DNA from 2 places in the Shewanella sp. M-Br genome. Region 2 is predicted to be linked to the other one. Evidence: predicted binding sites of a transcription regulator. Region 2 holds the regulator's gene; the other holds the start of a gene.
What was found. The regulator LexA, encoded in region 2, represses DNA repair genes until DNA is damaged. The targets are predictions, from matches to a motif close to TACTGTATNNNNATACAGTA.
Positions count from the first base shown of each region.

Region 1: the regulator LexA is predicted to act here: its motif matches at 3,823-3,842, upstream of dinB (DNA polymerase IV).

Region 1 is NZ_BJBV01000012.1:60,185-68,177, forward strand. Features, by position in the region: gene nqrF (NADH:ubiquinone reductase (Na(+)-transporting) subunit F) at 1-1,074, shown strand, start outside; gene AAA952_RS11745 (FAD:protein FMN transferase) at 1,173-2,219, shown strand; gene nqrM ((Na+)-NQR maturation NqrM) at 2,235-2,459, shown strand; gene bfr (bacterioferritin) at 2,713-3,186, shown strand; gene bfr (bacterioferritin) at 3,196-3,663, shown strand; gene dinB (DNA polymerase IV) at 3,866-4,942, shown strand; gene AAA952_RS11770 (LysR family transcriptional regulator) at 4,987-5,886, opposite strand; gene AAA952_RS11775 (DMT family transporter) at 5,979-6,911, shown strand; gene AAA952_RS11780 (methyl-accepting chemotaxis protein) at 7,065-7,993, opposite strand, start outside.
Region 2 is NZ_BJBV01000004.1:172,968-180,960, reverse strand. Features, by position in the region: gene mtr (tryptophan permease) at 1-1,119, opposite strand, end outside; gene plsB (glycerol-3-phosphate 1-O-acyltransferase PlsB) at 1,119-3,542, opposite strand; gene lexA (transcriptional repressor LexA) at 3,703-4,323, shown strand; gene AAA952_RS04710 (cell division inhibitor SulA) at 4,320-4,832, shown strand; gene coxB (cytochrome c oxidase subunit II) at 5,236-6,771, shown strand; gene ctaD (cytochrome c oxidase subunit I) at 6,781-7,993, shown strand, end outside.

The sequences.
Region 1 (7,993 bases), on a different contig from region 2:
GGCGGTAAGTTGTTAGGTGTTTTGGCTAACAGCGGTATCTTCGTATCGAGTGCGTGTGGTGGCGGTGGCTCATGTGGCCAATGTCGCGTGGTGATTAAGTCTGGCGGCGGCGATATTCTGCCAACAGAACTTGACCACATTAGCAAAGGTGATGCCCGTAAAGGCTGTCGTCTTTCTTGTCAGGTTAACGTTAAGAACGATATGGAAATCGAGCTTGACGAAGAAATCTTCGGTATCAAGAAATGGGAATGTGAAGTTATCTCTAACGATAACAAAGCCACTTTCATTAAAGAACTGAAGCTGCAAATTCCTGATGGCGAATCTGTACCATTCCGTGCTGGCGGTTATATTCAAATCGAAGCACCTGCTCACCATGTTAAATATGCAGATTTCGATGTACCTGCACAATACCGTGGCGACTGGGAACACTTCGGTTTCTTCAATCTTGAATCTAAGGTTGATGAAGAAACTATCCGTGCATACTCAATGGCTAACTACCCAGAAGAGTTCGGTATTATCATGCTGAACGTGCGTATTGCTACGCCTCCACCACGTAACTTGACACTGCCTTGCGGTAAGATGTCATCTTACATTTGGAGCTTAAAAGCTGGCGATAAAGTGACAATTTCTGGCCCATTCGGTGAATTCTTCGCGAAAGATACCGATGCAGAAATGGTGTTTATTGGCGGTGGTGCGGGTATGGCGCCAATGCGTTCACATATCTTCGACCAACTGAAGCGTCTTCAGTCTAAACGTAAGATGAGCTTCTGGTACGGTGCACGTTCTAAGCGTGAAATGTTCTACGTAGAAGACTTCGACGGCCTCGCGGCTGAGAATGATAACTTCGTATGGCATGTGGCACTTTCAGATCCTCAACCAGAGGATAACTGGGATGGTTACACAGGTTTTATTCATAACGTATTGTATGAAAACTATCTGAAAAACCATGATGCACCAGAAGATTGTGAGTTCTACATGTGTGGACCTCCAATGATGAACGCTGCCGTAATTGGTATGTTGAAAAATCTTGGTGTCGAAGACGAAAACATCTTGTTAGATGACTTCGGCGGCTAATGTTCATTAGTCCTAGATAGAAAAGTTGCAGATGTTGAGGATAATCTCTCATCTGCAACTTTTGCATTTAAGGGCCCAAATAAGAGTAGTAGGTCACTATGTTTCAGACCTTAAAGATCAATACCTCAGTATTAAAGCATTTATTTAACTGGCTAGTCCTCGTAGGGCTGGCCTTTTTTGTTTCAGCCTGCTCGAAGCAGAACGAGGTCATTTCATTAGCGGGCAGCACTATGGGGACGACTTATCATATTAAAGTCGTGCCGAATGAGCAGATGCCGACGGCGCAATTACTTCAAGCGGAAATTGATTTAGCCCTTGAGCTAGTCAATGATCAGATGTCGACGTATCGCCCAAATTCAGAATTATCCCGTTTCAACCAATTGCCATTGGAGCAAAGCGTTGAAGTTTCAGCGGATACCATCAAAGTGGTGCAAGAGGGAATACGCTTATATCAAGTGACGGATAAGGCACTTGATATTACCTTAGGTCCTTTAGTTAACCTGTGGGGATTTGGGCCAGATAAGCGTCCAACAAAGGTCCCTAGTCAGGCCGATATTGATGCGGCAAAAGCCAAAACCGGTATTAGTGAACTTTCCATTGAAGGTAACCGTCTAACTAAGCACAACGCCCATTTATATGTAGATTTATCATCAATCGCGAAGGGATTTGGGGTTGATAAGATCGCTTCCATTCTTGATAAATACCACGCGACAGGGTATTTAGTTGAAATCGGTGGCGAACTGAGTATCAAAGGTGCCAAAGGTGATGGAAGCTCTTGGCGTGTTGCTATAGAGCAACCGACCAATGATGGCTCTGAAGCCGTACAACAGGTTATCGCACCTGGTACTATGGCGATGGCGACCTCTGGTGACTATCGTAATTATTATGAAGAAGACGGCCAACGTTTTACGCATATAATCGATCCGCGTACTGGTTTGCCGATAAATCATAAGTTAGCATCCGTGACTGTATTGCATCAAAATTGTATGACGGCCGACGGTTTTGCGACGGCCATGATGGTTTTGGGCACAGAAGCATCATTGGAGCTTGCCAAGAAGGAACACTTGGCGATAATGCTAATCGAAAAGCAAGGCGACGGATTTAAGGTTTATTACAGCGACGCCTTCAAGCCTTTCCTTATTTAGTTTTTGGAGTAAACCATGACCTCTTTTATCGCGGCATTTGTGATCTTGTTAGTCTTCTTTTTGCTCATGTCGATTGGTTATCTCATCAAGCGCAAAGCCGTTGAAGGAAGTTGTGGCGGTTTAGGTGTTCTAGGGATTGAAAAAGCGTGTGATTGTGATGACCCTTGTGACAAACGTAAACGTCGTATGGCCGCTGAAGAAGCGCGTCGTGAGAAGTTAACGAAAGACCGCATTATCTAAATAGTCTTGATTCGATCATAGCCTCCGATTTAGGGGGCTATTTTTTTGCCTTGTATTTTCTTACACGGGTTAATCATTTGAGATTTATCCTTGGGATTAGAGTGGGATAGCAAGTTAATCTAAGCAGGAATGAGAATGCTTTTCATCATTAAGTAGGTGAAATATAAAGATAATTTGAGTTGGTCGATAAATTGTACTAGGCTAGAAGCTTGATTTAGATCAATCTTTTCACGCTTACCAAGGATAGTAACTTATGAAAGGTCATCCTAAAGTGGTTGGGCAACTGAATCGGGTGCTTACCTGTGAGTTGACCGCCATCAATCAATATTTCCTCCATGCCCGCATGTTTAAACATTGGGGCTTAGAGAAGTTAAACCACGTCGAATACAAAAAATCCATCCAAGATATGAAGCACGCTGATAAGCTCATCGAGCGAGTGCTGTTTTTGGAAGGTCTGCCTAATCTGCAACAACTCGAAAAACTTCGCATTGGTGAACATAGCCAAGAGATGCTCGACTGCGATCTGGCCATGGTGCAAGAGCAGCTTATATTGCTGCGTGATGCGATCAGCTTGTGTGAAGCCGAACAGGACTATGTGAGCCGCGATCTGCTGGAAGATATTCTCGAAGACGAAGAAGAGCACTTAGATTGGCTCGAGTCGCAGCAAGAGCTCATTACGCTAACCGGTATTCAAAATTATCTACAATCGCAAATTAGCGACCAATAGGAGCAAGATATGAAAGGCGATAAAGACGTCATCGATGCGTTAAATCGACTCCTAACGGGAGAACTCTCGGCAATGGATCAGTATTTTGTCCATGCCCATATGTACGAAGATTGGGGCCTGAATGAACTCTATGAGCGTATCGCCCATGAGTCAGATGATGAGAAAGCCCATGCAGCCAAATTAGTGCAGCGCATTTTATTCCTCGAAGGTACACCCAATGTTGCCGCCCGTGAGGCATTGAACATAGGTAAAGATGTAGAAGAGATGCTACGTAATGATCTTGCCTATGAATACAAGGTCGCGGACGATTTGCGCAAAGTGATTGCACTGTGTGAGCAGAAGCAAGATTACCAGACCCGCGAAATCCTCGAAGTATTACTCGACGATACAGAGTCTGACCATATGTATTGGCTCGAAAAACAACTTGGGCTTATTGACCGTGTTGGATTGCAAAACTACCTGCAAACTAAGATGTGAGCCTTAGATTGTTAGGTTGAGTAAATACCTAGGCCACTGAGTGTAATGGCCTAGGAAACTCAGTTATTAAGCATGTCTGTTGTTCCTCACACTTGTCTTGTTCTCTTTTCCAGCGCTAGGCCACATCTTATTGGCCCAAATCTATTAGGAATACTTGATTACTGTTTTTATATACAGTATTTTGGCGTTGGAGGAATTCAACGTGCGAAAAATTATTCATATCGATATGGACTGCTATTTTGCTGCAGTGGAAATGCGCGACTTTCCTGAGTACCGTGGCAAGCCTTTAGCCGTGGGGGGCAGTAGCGACCGTCGCGGTGTTATCAGTACTTGCAGTTACGAGGCACGTAAATTCGGTGTACGTTCAGCAATGGCGACGGCTTATGCCTTTAAGTTGTGCCCTGAGCTGATTTTAGTACCAGGCCGGATGCAGGTTTACAAAGAAGTGTCGCTACAAATTCGTGAAATATTTTCCCGCTATACCCAATTAATTGAGCCGCTTTCCTTAGATGAAGCTTATTTGGATGTGAGTGAGTGCCAACAATATAAGGGCTCTGCGACCTTGATTGCTCAAGCGATTCGTCGCGATATCTTAGCCGAAACGGGTTTAACCGCATCGGCTGGTATCGCGCCAGTAAAATTTTTAGCTAAGGTCGCCTCGGATCTGAACAAGCCAAACGGCCAATATGTCATTACACCAGAGACGCTTTCTGAGTTTGTTAAGACCTTATCGCTGCGTAAAATTCCCGGTGTTGGCAAAGTCACCGCCGAAAAGCTCTCTTCGCTCGGGCTCAATACCTGTGGCGATGTGCAAGCTTATTCTAAACCTGAGCTCTTAGCGCGATTCGGTAAGTTTGGTGGTGTGTTGATTGAGCGTTCCCAAGGCATAGATGAACGGGGTATTTCTGCCGACAGAGAGCGCAAATCAGTGGGTGTTGAAACCACATTAGCGAAGGATATTTATAGTTTAGAGCAGTGCCAGCAGGTGATGCCGAGTTTGATCCAAGAACTGTCCTTGCGTTTAAGTCGCAGTGCTAAGGAACGCAAAATACATAAACAGGTGGTCAAACTTAAGTTTAACGATTTCAAGCAGACTACAATTGAGCACCGCAGCGATGAAGTCTCGATTGTAATGTTCTATGAGCTACTCGCACAGGCTATGGAAAGGCAAGAAGGCCGCGGCATTCGTCTATTGGGTATTTCAGTTGGCCTTACTGATTCTACTCTTGTCGTCGCCACAAGCTTAAACGGCCAGACTCAGCTGGATTTAGCACTCTAGCCGTTTATTGAGTCGATAAGCCGCAGACTCATGCCTGCATTGGCTCAATAAGCCTCGGGTGGATTCGCCAACATAAAATCAATTAACAGTCTGACCCGTAAGGGCAGGTTGTCTCGATCGCGATACATTAAGTAGGCGGTGCGCGGAATACCTTGCCACTCGGGCAGTATTTGAATGAGTTTGCCACTTCGTATCTGTTCACTCGCCATGCTGATGGGTATGAGTCCAATCCCAAGCCCCGCCACCACGGCCTGACAGGCAATCGCCATATCATCGACGGCTAATTTGATATTCCCCCTTGGTTCAAACTCGACATTTTGCCCTGTGCGATTGTGCTGTAAACGCCACGTTTTTGTGGGCTTGGCGATGATAACCGGATGCTGTTCCAGCTCTTCAATGGATTGCAGCGCATGCCACTGGGTTGCCGATGTGCTGGTGCAAAGTACAAAGCTAATCGTGGTAAGTGGCCTTGCAATCCAATCGGGATCTTTAGGTTCGCCCACTCGAAAGGCGATATCGATGGCGTTTTCACTGACATCGATATTCATGTTCGACAGACTTAAATCGATATCAATATTGGGATAATGCCGTTGGAAGGCGTTGAGTGATTCACCCAGCCAGCGATAGGTTGTATTGATGGGCGCCGAGATCCGCAATTTGCCAACCGCTTGATGTTTATCCGCATGCAACTCACCAGATACCTGGTTTAACTCGATAAATAGCGGGCCGCAGCGTTCGAGATACCGCTGACCTGTGGCGGTAAGGTTGACTCTATGGGCGTCTCTGTGCAGTAAACGCAGACCTAAGGATTGTTCTAACAGATTGATTCGACGGCTTAAGGTTGAAGGTGGAATGCCTAAGTGCTGCGCCGCGAGCTTAAAACTCCCTTGCTGTGCCACTACCCAAAATAAGCGCATATCGTCTAAGGAATAATTAAGTTTCATATTTGGAATTTAAGCTCTCAATTTTGTGCGTTTTAATAATATATGAAACTTATAAACTAAGCCCAATCCCAATTACCTCCCTAGAGGCCGATATGAAATCCCATACACCTTACATGACATTCGTTTGTCTACTGATTTGCGTTTTTAGCTGGGGCAGTGTGTTTCCGATTGCTAAGCGAGTGCTGGAGGAGATGTCAGGGGAATCCCTCGTATTCTGGCGTTTTACCATTGCGGCTGTGACTCTAGCGTTATATATCGTTTTTACTCGTCAGGTTTGGCCCAAATTGAGTTTGACGCAATATATTGCCATAGCGTTAGTGGGTGTGATTGGTGTGGGCGGCTTAAATCTGGCGTTATTTAATGGCCTGCAGCACACCTCTGCCGCCAATGGCGCCTTGATTATGGCGCTCAGCCCGTTGGTGACTTCAATCGTCAATGGGCTATTACAGCGTGAATGGCTCAGTAGACAACAAGTGTTTAGCTTAGTGGGCGGATTGGCGGGCGTACTGCTAGTGATCACTAACGGTAGTGTGCAGCAGTTGCTCAACTTTAGTTTTAACCAAGGTGATGTGATGATTGCCGCCGGCATGTTGGCGTGGAGTGGTTATACCATTTGTTCGCAACGGGTCGGCCATTGGTTGCCTGTATTGCCATTTACCTTGCTGAGTATGATAGCTGCCAGTGTGTCTATATCCGTGGTTGGGCTTGGCCGAGGTGAGTTTCACCCTTGGCTGGAGTTGATGGAACTGTCGGCAACGGCTTTTTCTAGCGTGCTCTACATAGGTTTGTTCGCCACTGTGCTCGGTTATCTGTTTTGGATTAACGGTGTTAAGGCGCTTGGCCCCGCTAAGGCATCGATTTTTTTTAATCTCGTGCCCGTTTTTGCAGCATTAACGGCGTTAGCCATGGGGCAGGCTGTGACGGAAATTCAATTGGTAGGGATGCTGATAGTGATCCTTGCGTTGATGTTACCTATGTTAGTCAACTTACGCGCGGCAAGAGGCTTAGTGGTTAAGCGCTGCTAATCTGTGCTAGCTTTGCTGTTTAAATATAAGGGAGCACCTGAATTCAGATAATCACTGCGACAGGTTTATGCTCCCTTATTCGTTTGAGGGGACCTTTCAAACATCACTGATTTACAAAAGGTAACTTATATAAAAGCTTTCACTCTCAACAAATTACAGTTTAAAGCGGCTGACCAGCGCAGTGAGATTACTCGCCATTGACGAGAGTTGTACGCTTGCTGCGTAGATTTCATCAGTGGTTCGTAGACTCTCCTCCGACTGTTCGGCAATGTGTTGAATATTTTGATGGCTCTCATTGGCCATAGTGGTTTGCGCTTTGGCTGCGAGGGCGATTTGATTATTCATTTCGCTTATCTGACTCACCATTTCTGCAATATGCGCTAAGGCTTCACCGGCATTACTGGCGGCTTCTACGCTTGAGATAGCCTTTTCATTACCGATATTAATCGCCGCCACAGCACTTTGAGTGCCATTTTGCACATTGGCGATCATTAATTTAATTTCTTCGGTGGATTGGTGAGTCTTAGAGGCAAGGGAGCGCACTTCATCGGCAACCACTGCAAAGCCTCGTCCTTGTTCGCCCGCCCGCGCCGCTTCAATCGCGGCGTTAAGGGCTAATAGATTGGTTTGTTCGGCAATGGCTTGGATCACCTCAAGTACACGGCCGATATGTTGACCTTCTTGCTCGAGTTTATTGATTTGCATTTCTGCCGTGCCCACATCTCCTGCGAGTTCTCGAATTACATTGATGGTTTTTTTCACCCTTGCCTGACCGTCGGCGGTAAATACGTCGGCTTGTTTAGCGGCATCGGCGGCATGACTGGCACTGACTGATACTTCTTGTACTGAGGCGGCAATATGATCGCTGGCATCGGCGATTCTGTGGGTGGCAGCTTGTTGATCCATCAAGGTATGTTTTGCTGATGCGCTGGTTTTGGCTAGACCTTCGGCAGCGGTGTTGAGCTCTGATGTAGACTGTTTAAATTGCGAGATAATACCGTGTAAGTTATCGAGAAAATGATTGAATGCCTTGGCGAGATCACCAAGCTCGTCTTTAGAGGTTAAGTGGACTCGTTCGGTCA
Region 2 (7,993 bases):
CGATTTATAGGCCATCAGCGCCGGGACGATTACCGCCCACACAGTTGCCGCTAATGCCGCAAAGCCAATCGCTACTAAGAAGCCATCGGGAAACAGTAATCCTAAAATCGTTGGCGGCACAAAGGTCACTAACGCAGTTTTCATTCGGCCAGAGCGTGAATCATCAAAACCAAACAAATCGGCGAGATAATCGAACAAACCTAAAGTCACCCCTAAGAAAGATGAAGCCACGGCTAAGTTAGCAAACAGGGTCAACATACTGTTTAACCAGCTACTCGCCATCACCTCAGACAAAGCGCCCACCAACACTCCCATATTGCCACCTTGAGCAATAATGTCGATAAACTGGCTGCGGGGAATATTACCCATAGTCGCCACTAACCAACAGGCATAAATCACCAGCGCGATAAAGGTGCCGACGAAAATCGCCTTGATAATGGTGGAAGAATCTTTGCCGTAATACTTCACTAAGCTGGGGACGTTACCATGGTAACCAAAGCTAGCGAGACCAAAGGGCAGCGCCGCCCACAGATAAGGTGAAAAGCTGTTATTACCATCGGGTTCGAGCAACTTAGTCACATCAATTTCGATCAATAAATTGCCGATCGCGAGGAAGAAGGTAATGATCATACCGCCGAGCATAATCGTGGTAATCCGATCCACGGCTTTAGTACTGATCAATACTATGCTCGCCAATACTATGGCAAACACCAGTCCTGCCACGCTTTGCGGTAACTCAATTCCCATGCCCTGCAAGCTGTGATTCACAATCGAACCACCGCCGCTGATATAGGCATAGGTCAAAATATACAACACGAAAGCGATAGAAACGCCGTTCACTATCCGCCAAAACTGCCCAAGAGTTTGCTTGCTTAAGGTATCGAAGCTAGCACCGGGTTCGAAATGTAAATTGGTTTCGAGCAGCAATAAACCCGACATCAACATGCAAAACCAAATGCCTAATAACATTAGAATCGAATAGCCAAACCACATACCTGCACCGACCACGGGCAGAGAAAACATCCCAGCACCTACGGTCGTGCCAGCAATAATCATGGCACCACCGAGCAAGGACTTACCTGCGGGCTTATGCTTAGCCGCATTCATATGATTTGCCATTAAACTGTGTGCTCCGCGGTGACACTCGCCACTATCGTTTGTCTCACTGACGGACGTAATAAGCTATTGGCCTGATCTCGTATGCGATTGATATTGGACTTATCTTCACTATCCGCCAGATATCCCAATTCTTTGAGCTTCACGCTCAAAGTACCGTAGAGTTTTTTATCGTAGAACTCAGGCGCGGTAATGCCATGTAAAGCCCCTAAACGCTGGGCGAGTAAATGGCTCTCAGACTCAAGTTCTGAGCGCTCCATCTTAGGTCTGTTCGCTAACAGATTGAAAATAATAGCATAGCGTTGCAAAGTTTCACTCACTGAACTGGCTAACAACAATAATTGGCTTGAGTGCTCAGGCACGACAGCTAAAGTATCTGTCTCAACCACTAAACCTTGCCCAATCAGGAAATCCAGCACTTGCTCAACATAGGCTGGTAAGTCTTTAATTCCCATGAAGAGTTCGGCTTTCAGCAGTGGATAAAAATCGGCAACGATTGAAACCACTTGCTGGCGCGGGATCTGTTCATTGTGGGTTAAACAACTCGCAATTAATGAAGGAACAATAAATAAGTGAATGATATTGTTACGATAGCAAGTCATAGACACAGCCTGACTCGCTTCGATAGACACTATTTCCCCTAAAGGATCGGCACTAACAACAAACTTGTTCAACTCTAAACCTTGCTGCACTAAATGCTTACCATCACCTTCGGCAACAGATGTATAAGAAGTGTAAGGCACTTTTTTGAGTAGGGTCAGATACAAATCAAGCTGACGCTCCAGCAGACTACGTTCTAAGGCGTTTTGATCTGTCGCCAGTAAAACTAAGCTAGTCAAAGTCACAGAACTCGCGGCTGCGGCATCATTGATACGCGTCATCACCCGATTAGCCAGCACGTTTACCGCTGGCGTTAACCAACTTGGTTTCTGCTCGGGATCATCGGCCAACTCAGCACGCCAGTTTGGCGCACGCTCATTTAAGAAATTTTGCAGGGTAATAGGCTCGCCAAAATTCACATAACCTTGGCCGAAATTACCTAATTTACGAATGGCACCGAACACCTGCCACACAGATTCTTTTTTCTTTTTCTTACCGCTTAACTCTTTATGGTAAGTCGCTACTTCCATCACATGGTCATAGCCTAAATACACAGGCACAAGTGTGACAGGACGTTCAATACCGCGCAGTACGCTGTTCATCGTCATGGCGATCATGCCAGTTTTCGGCGCCAACAGACGGCCAGTACGTGAACGACCACCTTCGGAGAAGTATTCCACCGAATAACCTTTAGCAAACAGCTGATCTAAATACTCACGAAATACTGCGGTGTACAGCTTGTTGCCATTAAAACTACGGCGGATAAAGAAGGCACCACCGCGACGGAACATAGGTCCCGCGGGCCAGAAATTGAGGTTAATGCCGGCAGCAATGTGCGGCGGAACCATGCCTTGATAATACAAAATATACGATAACAGCAGGTAATCCATGTGGCTGCGATGGCAAGGCACATAAACAATTTCGTGGCCATCGTGGTGCAGCTGGCGAACTTGCTCGGCGCCTTTAATGTTGATCCCGCTGTAAAGCTTGTTCCACAGCCAAGTTAAAAAACGCTCGGCAATACGCACTAAACTGTCTGAGTAATCGGCAGCGATTTCATCGAGATACTCAATAGCCGTCTCGCGCGCTTGGGTCTCAGAAATCTTTTTACTGGCCGCTTCTTCTTGAATCGCCTTGCGCAGCGACTCAGATTTGAGCAACGAATGAAACAGTGCTTGGCGGTTTGGCAGCACAGGCCCTGTCATTACTTTACGTTGACGACGGAAATGCACGCGCGCAACCCGTGCTAACTTATGGGCAATCCCCATGTCGGTGCCATGTTCGTCAGCCATGTAACGCAGGGATACGGCATTCGAAAACTGCACGAAGTTATGTCGACCTAAGAACAGAATCATCAAGCACTTGCGCAACCAAGTCGGGTTTTCCCGCTCAAATACGGCCGCCTTCATAGTGTCGTCTTCTTTCCCTGGCGTTCGACCCCAATACAAGCTCGCAGGCACAAGTTGAATATCCAATTCAGGACGTTCCTTATGCACGGCTAACAAACGCATAAAGCATTCGAGGAAAGGCTCATTACCAGCACGTTCGCCAAACAGTGGCTTACGTCCTTGAAGACAGACAACCCGAGGCGCAGTCACACCATTAGCCACTAGAGGCTCATAAGGGCTTGGTAAGCCTAACTTAGCCGTTATTTCGCTCAAAGCAGCGATGTCACTGAGGGATTCTGTTTTCATCACATAAACAAGGGGTCTGGAAGCATCCAGATTCAGATCGGCAAAGGGATCCTGAGGCACCACAATAGTGTGCACTAAGTGTTTTTGGATCCAACGTAATGATTTCAACCAAAGAGAGTCGTGTTTAGGCATTATTCTTATGCAATTAAGTGCGTTTACTAGCCCGATAGAATACCAGACTATGGGCAATATTCGCTAATTCTCTCCAACATAGCTAAAAAGTGGTTAATACTTGCGCTGCAAATAATACTGTATATACTAACAGTAACTGTATAGAAAAACAGGAAACACCATGAGACCTTTGACGCCACGCCAAGCTGAAATTTTAGAGCTAATTAAACGAAATATTGCCGATACTGGCATGCCACCCACTCGGGCAGAAATCGCAACCCGTTTAGGTTTTAAGAGCGCCAATGCGGCTGAAGAACACCTTAAAGCGTTGGCAAAAAAGGGCTGCATTGAGATCATGCCAGGCACATCTCGGGGCATTCGTCTGCCTGCGGAAATCGAAGATTTGACTGAAACAGGTTTACCGCTCATCGGCCAAGTGGCCGCGGGTGAACCTATCCTCGCCCAAGAACATGTTGAACAGTACTACCAAGTCGACCCAAGCATGTTCCATCCCGCCGCCGATTTTTTACTGCGAGTAAAAGGCGACAGCATGAAAAATATCGGCATTCTCGAAGGTGATTTGCTGGCAGTTCATAAAGTAGAACAAGCTAGAAATGGTCAAGTGGTTGTCGCTAGAGTCGATGACGATGTCACTGTTAAACGTTTCGAAAAAAAAGGTAATGTGGTCTATCTACATGCCGAAAATGAAGATTACTCCCCGATTAAAGTGGATTTAGGCTTCCAAAGTTTAACAATTGAAGGACTCGCCGTCGGTGTGATCCGTAATGGAGATTGGCTATGAATAAACTACTTGGCAATGCCCCCCGCCATCCGGGCTTGTGGCTCGATGAAGTCCGTGATGCCGACTATGACTGGCACCATGCGCCTATCGCCTGTATGCCAACCAAGACTCAAGGTCGCCAAGAATTAATTCATCTGAGTGCACAACTCGCTCAGTTAAGCCAACAGGGCCGTTGGTTAGTGCTCATCAACCCTCCAAGTATTGGCTACAAGCAAATGCTCGCCAGCGCAGGTGTGCGTATGGATAGAGTCTTACTGGTACATGCTAAAGATGAAGTCGAAACCCTGTGGGCGATGGAGAAAGCCCTGACAAGTGGTACGTCCAGTGCAGTCATTACTTGGACTCAATCATTGGATGCGCGGGATAATCGACGCCTACAAATCGTGGCTAAAAGTGCCCGAGCTATGGGCATAGTGCTTGAAGACGTAAACAGTCACTTACATGCCGACGTACGCATTGAGCAAGGCAATCTCTTCGGTCAGCAATCTTTTTTTAGCGCTGTACACTAAATATTCATTTAATTTTTTACCTTGAAAGCCGCCTCACCTATGAATGTGAGGCTTTTTTTTGGCAATTTTTCAGATAATTAGATAAATAAGTGATCTTGATCAATATTTAAACAGCAAGTATGGTTGGTTAAGTCGGTGATGATATATCACCTTCCGTGGTCAATGAATCGAGTATTTATCGAACTCGAAGCGCCACTAAAAATAGAGAACAGATTTATTTCAGCAGTATGTGCCAGCGTGGCTAATTACCAGCAGTAACAATACTTGATTAAAAGTAACAGCCGCCAACGCACGTTGAAGTCAAAAAAGCTTTTTTGGGAACTGAAGAGTTTGCATAGAGTTGAGACTTACTGTGTTGCTCTTCTTTGTAGTTGCTATTCGCAATTGGCAGAGGAGAAGTCTTGTGAAGCAATTGTTGTATTGTTTACTCGTGGTGCTTTTCGCACCACCGTTGACCGCCGCGGACATGCGGTTCAACATGACCCCTGGCGTGACCGAGATCAGTGGCAAGGTTTATCACTTGCACATGACCATCTTGTATATCTGCTGCGCAATAGGCCTAGTGGTCTTTGGCGTGATGATTTACGCCATGATCAACCACAGAAAATCCAAAGGCGCTGTCGCGTCCCACTTTCACGAAAGCACTAAAGTTGAAATCGCTTGGACGATTCTGCCATTTATCATTTTGATCTTAATGGCGATTCCAGCGACAAAAACTTTAATCGCAATGGAAGATCCCAGTAACGCCGAACTCACCGTAAAAGTCACGGGTTCCCAATGGAAATGGCATTACAGCTATTTCGATCAAGATATTGATTTTTATAGCATACTGACAACACCCAGAGCACAAATCGAAGGTACCGAAACCAAGGGTGAAAACTATCTATTGGAAGTCGATAAACCGCTCGTTCTACCGATAAACCGCAAAATCCGCTTTCTGATGACTTCAGAGGATGTCATCCATTCTTGGTGGGTACCCGCCTTTGCAATTAAGAAAGATGCCAACCCTGGATTTATCAATGAAGCTTGGACTCGCATCGACAAACCCGGCATTTACCGTGGTCAATGCGCCGAGCTCTGCGGTAAAGACCATGGTTTTATGCCTATCGTAGTACAAGCGTTACCCGAAGCCGAGTTTGAGGCTTGGGTCACAGAGCAGAAACAAGCCGCAGGTGCTGCGGCTGAAGCCGCTCAAGCCGCTTTATCACAAACCCTAAGTAAAGAAGAGTTGATGACTCAAGGTGAACAAGTTTACCTCGGGCACTGCGCAGCCTGCCACCAGCCCAATGGCGAAGGGTTGCAAGGCGTATTTCCGCACCTTAAAGGTAGCCCGATTGCAACGGGACCACTCAGCGGTCACCTTGAAATTGTGCTCAACGGTAAAACGGGTACTGCCATGCAAGCGTTTAGTAAGCAATTGACCGCACAAGAAATCGCGGCAGTGACTACCTACGAGCGGAATGCTTGGGGCAATAATACTGGCGATGCAGTGCAAGCCAAAGACGTCAACGAGTACATGAACGGCAATTCTGCACAAACATCCGCCGCGGTACCAAGCAGTACAACCCCGACACCCGCGCCTGCAACAGACGTCTCAGCTGCAGTCGATCCCGCAAGCCTCCCCACACTCAGCCATGACGCCCTCATGGCCGAAGGTGAAACTGTCTACGCGACCTTCTGTGCTGCCTGCCATCAAGTGACAGGTGCAGGAATACCACCCGCCTTCCCCGCGCTAGTGGGTAGTGCTATCGCCATTGGACCAGTCGCCAATCACATCGATATTGTGATGCTCGGTAAAACAGGCACGGCTATGCAGGCATTTGGCAAACAGCTTAGCCCACAGCAACTTGCAGCAGTCATTACCTATGAACGCAATGCTTGGGGTAACAATACCGGCGATACAGTGCAACCTGCTGATATCGCAAGTCATGGACAGTAGGGGATAATGATGAGCACTACGACTCAAGATCAAACCGCAGCCCATGATGACCATCATCATGGTGCGCCAAAGGGCATCATGCGCTGGCTGCTAACCACCAACCATAAAGACATAGGTACTTTGTATTTATGGCTCAGCTTCATTATGTTCTTAACCGGTGGCGCTATGGCCATGGTGATCCGCGCTGAACTCTTTCAACCTGGATTACAATTGGTCGAGCCCAACTTTTTCAACCAAATGACAACTGTTCATGGGCTGATCATGGTATTCGGTGCGGTAATGCCAGCCTTTACAGGGCTCGCTAACTGGCTGATCCCTATGATGATAGGAGCGCCCGATATGGCGCTGCCACGGATGAATAACTGGAGTTTTTGGATACTCCCCTTCGCCTTCACTATCCTTCTCAGTTCGCTATTTATGGAAGGTGGCGGACCTAACTTTGGTTGGACCTTCTACGCACCACTATCAACAACTTATAGCCCAGATAGCACGGCGCTCTTTGTATTTTCTATTCACATCATGGGGATAAGTTCGATCATGGGCGCGATCAACGTGATTGTGACCATAGTGAATTTACGCGCGCCAGGCATGACATGGATGAAGTTACCATTGTTTGTGTGGACTTGGCTTATCACGGCATTCCTACTGATCGCTGTTATGCCCGTACTCGCGGGCGCTGTGACTATGGTGCTGACCGATAAGTTTTTCGGCACGAGTTTCTTCGATGCGGCGGGCGGCGGCGATCCCGTGATGTTCCAGCATATTTTCTGGTTCTTCGGCCACCCTGAAGTTTACATCATGATCTTGCCGTCCTTTGGCATCATCTCTGCCATAGTGCCCGCCTTCAGTCGTAAACCCTTATTTGGCTATGCATCCATGGTTTATGCTACAGCTAGTATTGCAATTCTGTCGTTCCTCGTGTGGGCGCACCATATGTTCACCACAGGTATGCCAGTGTTTGCCGAGCTGTTCTTCATGTATTGCACTATGTTGATTGCAGTGCCAACTGGGGTGAAAGTGTTTAACTGGGTTGCCACTATGTGGCGCGGCTCACTCAGTTTCGAAACGCCCATGCTGTTTGCTGTAGCCTTTATCATACTCTTCACTATTGGCGGTTTTTCGGGATTAATGCTCGCCATTACACCCGCCGACTTCCAGTACCACGATACTTATTTTGTTGTGGCACATTTCCATTATGTACTCGTAACTGGTGCGATTTTCT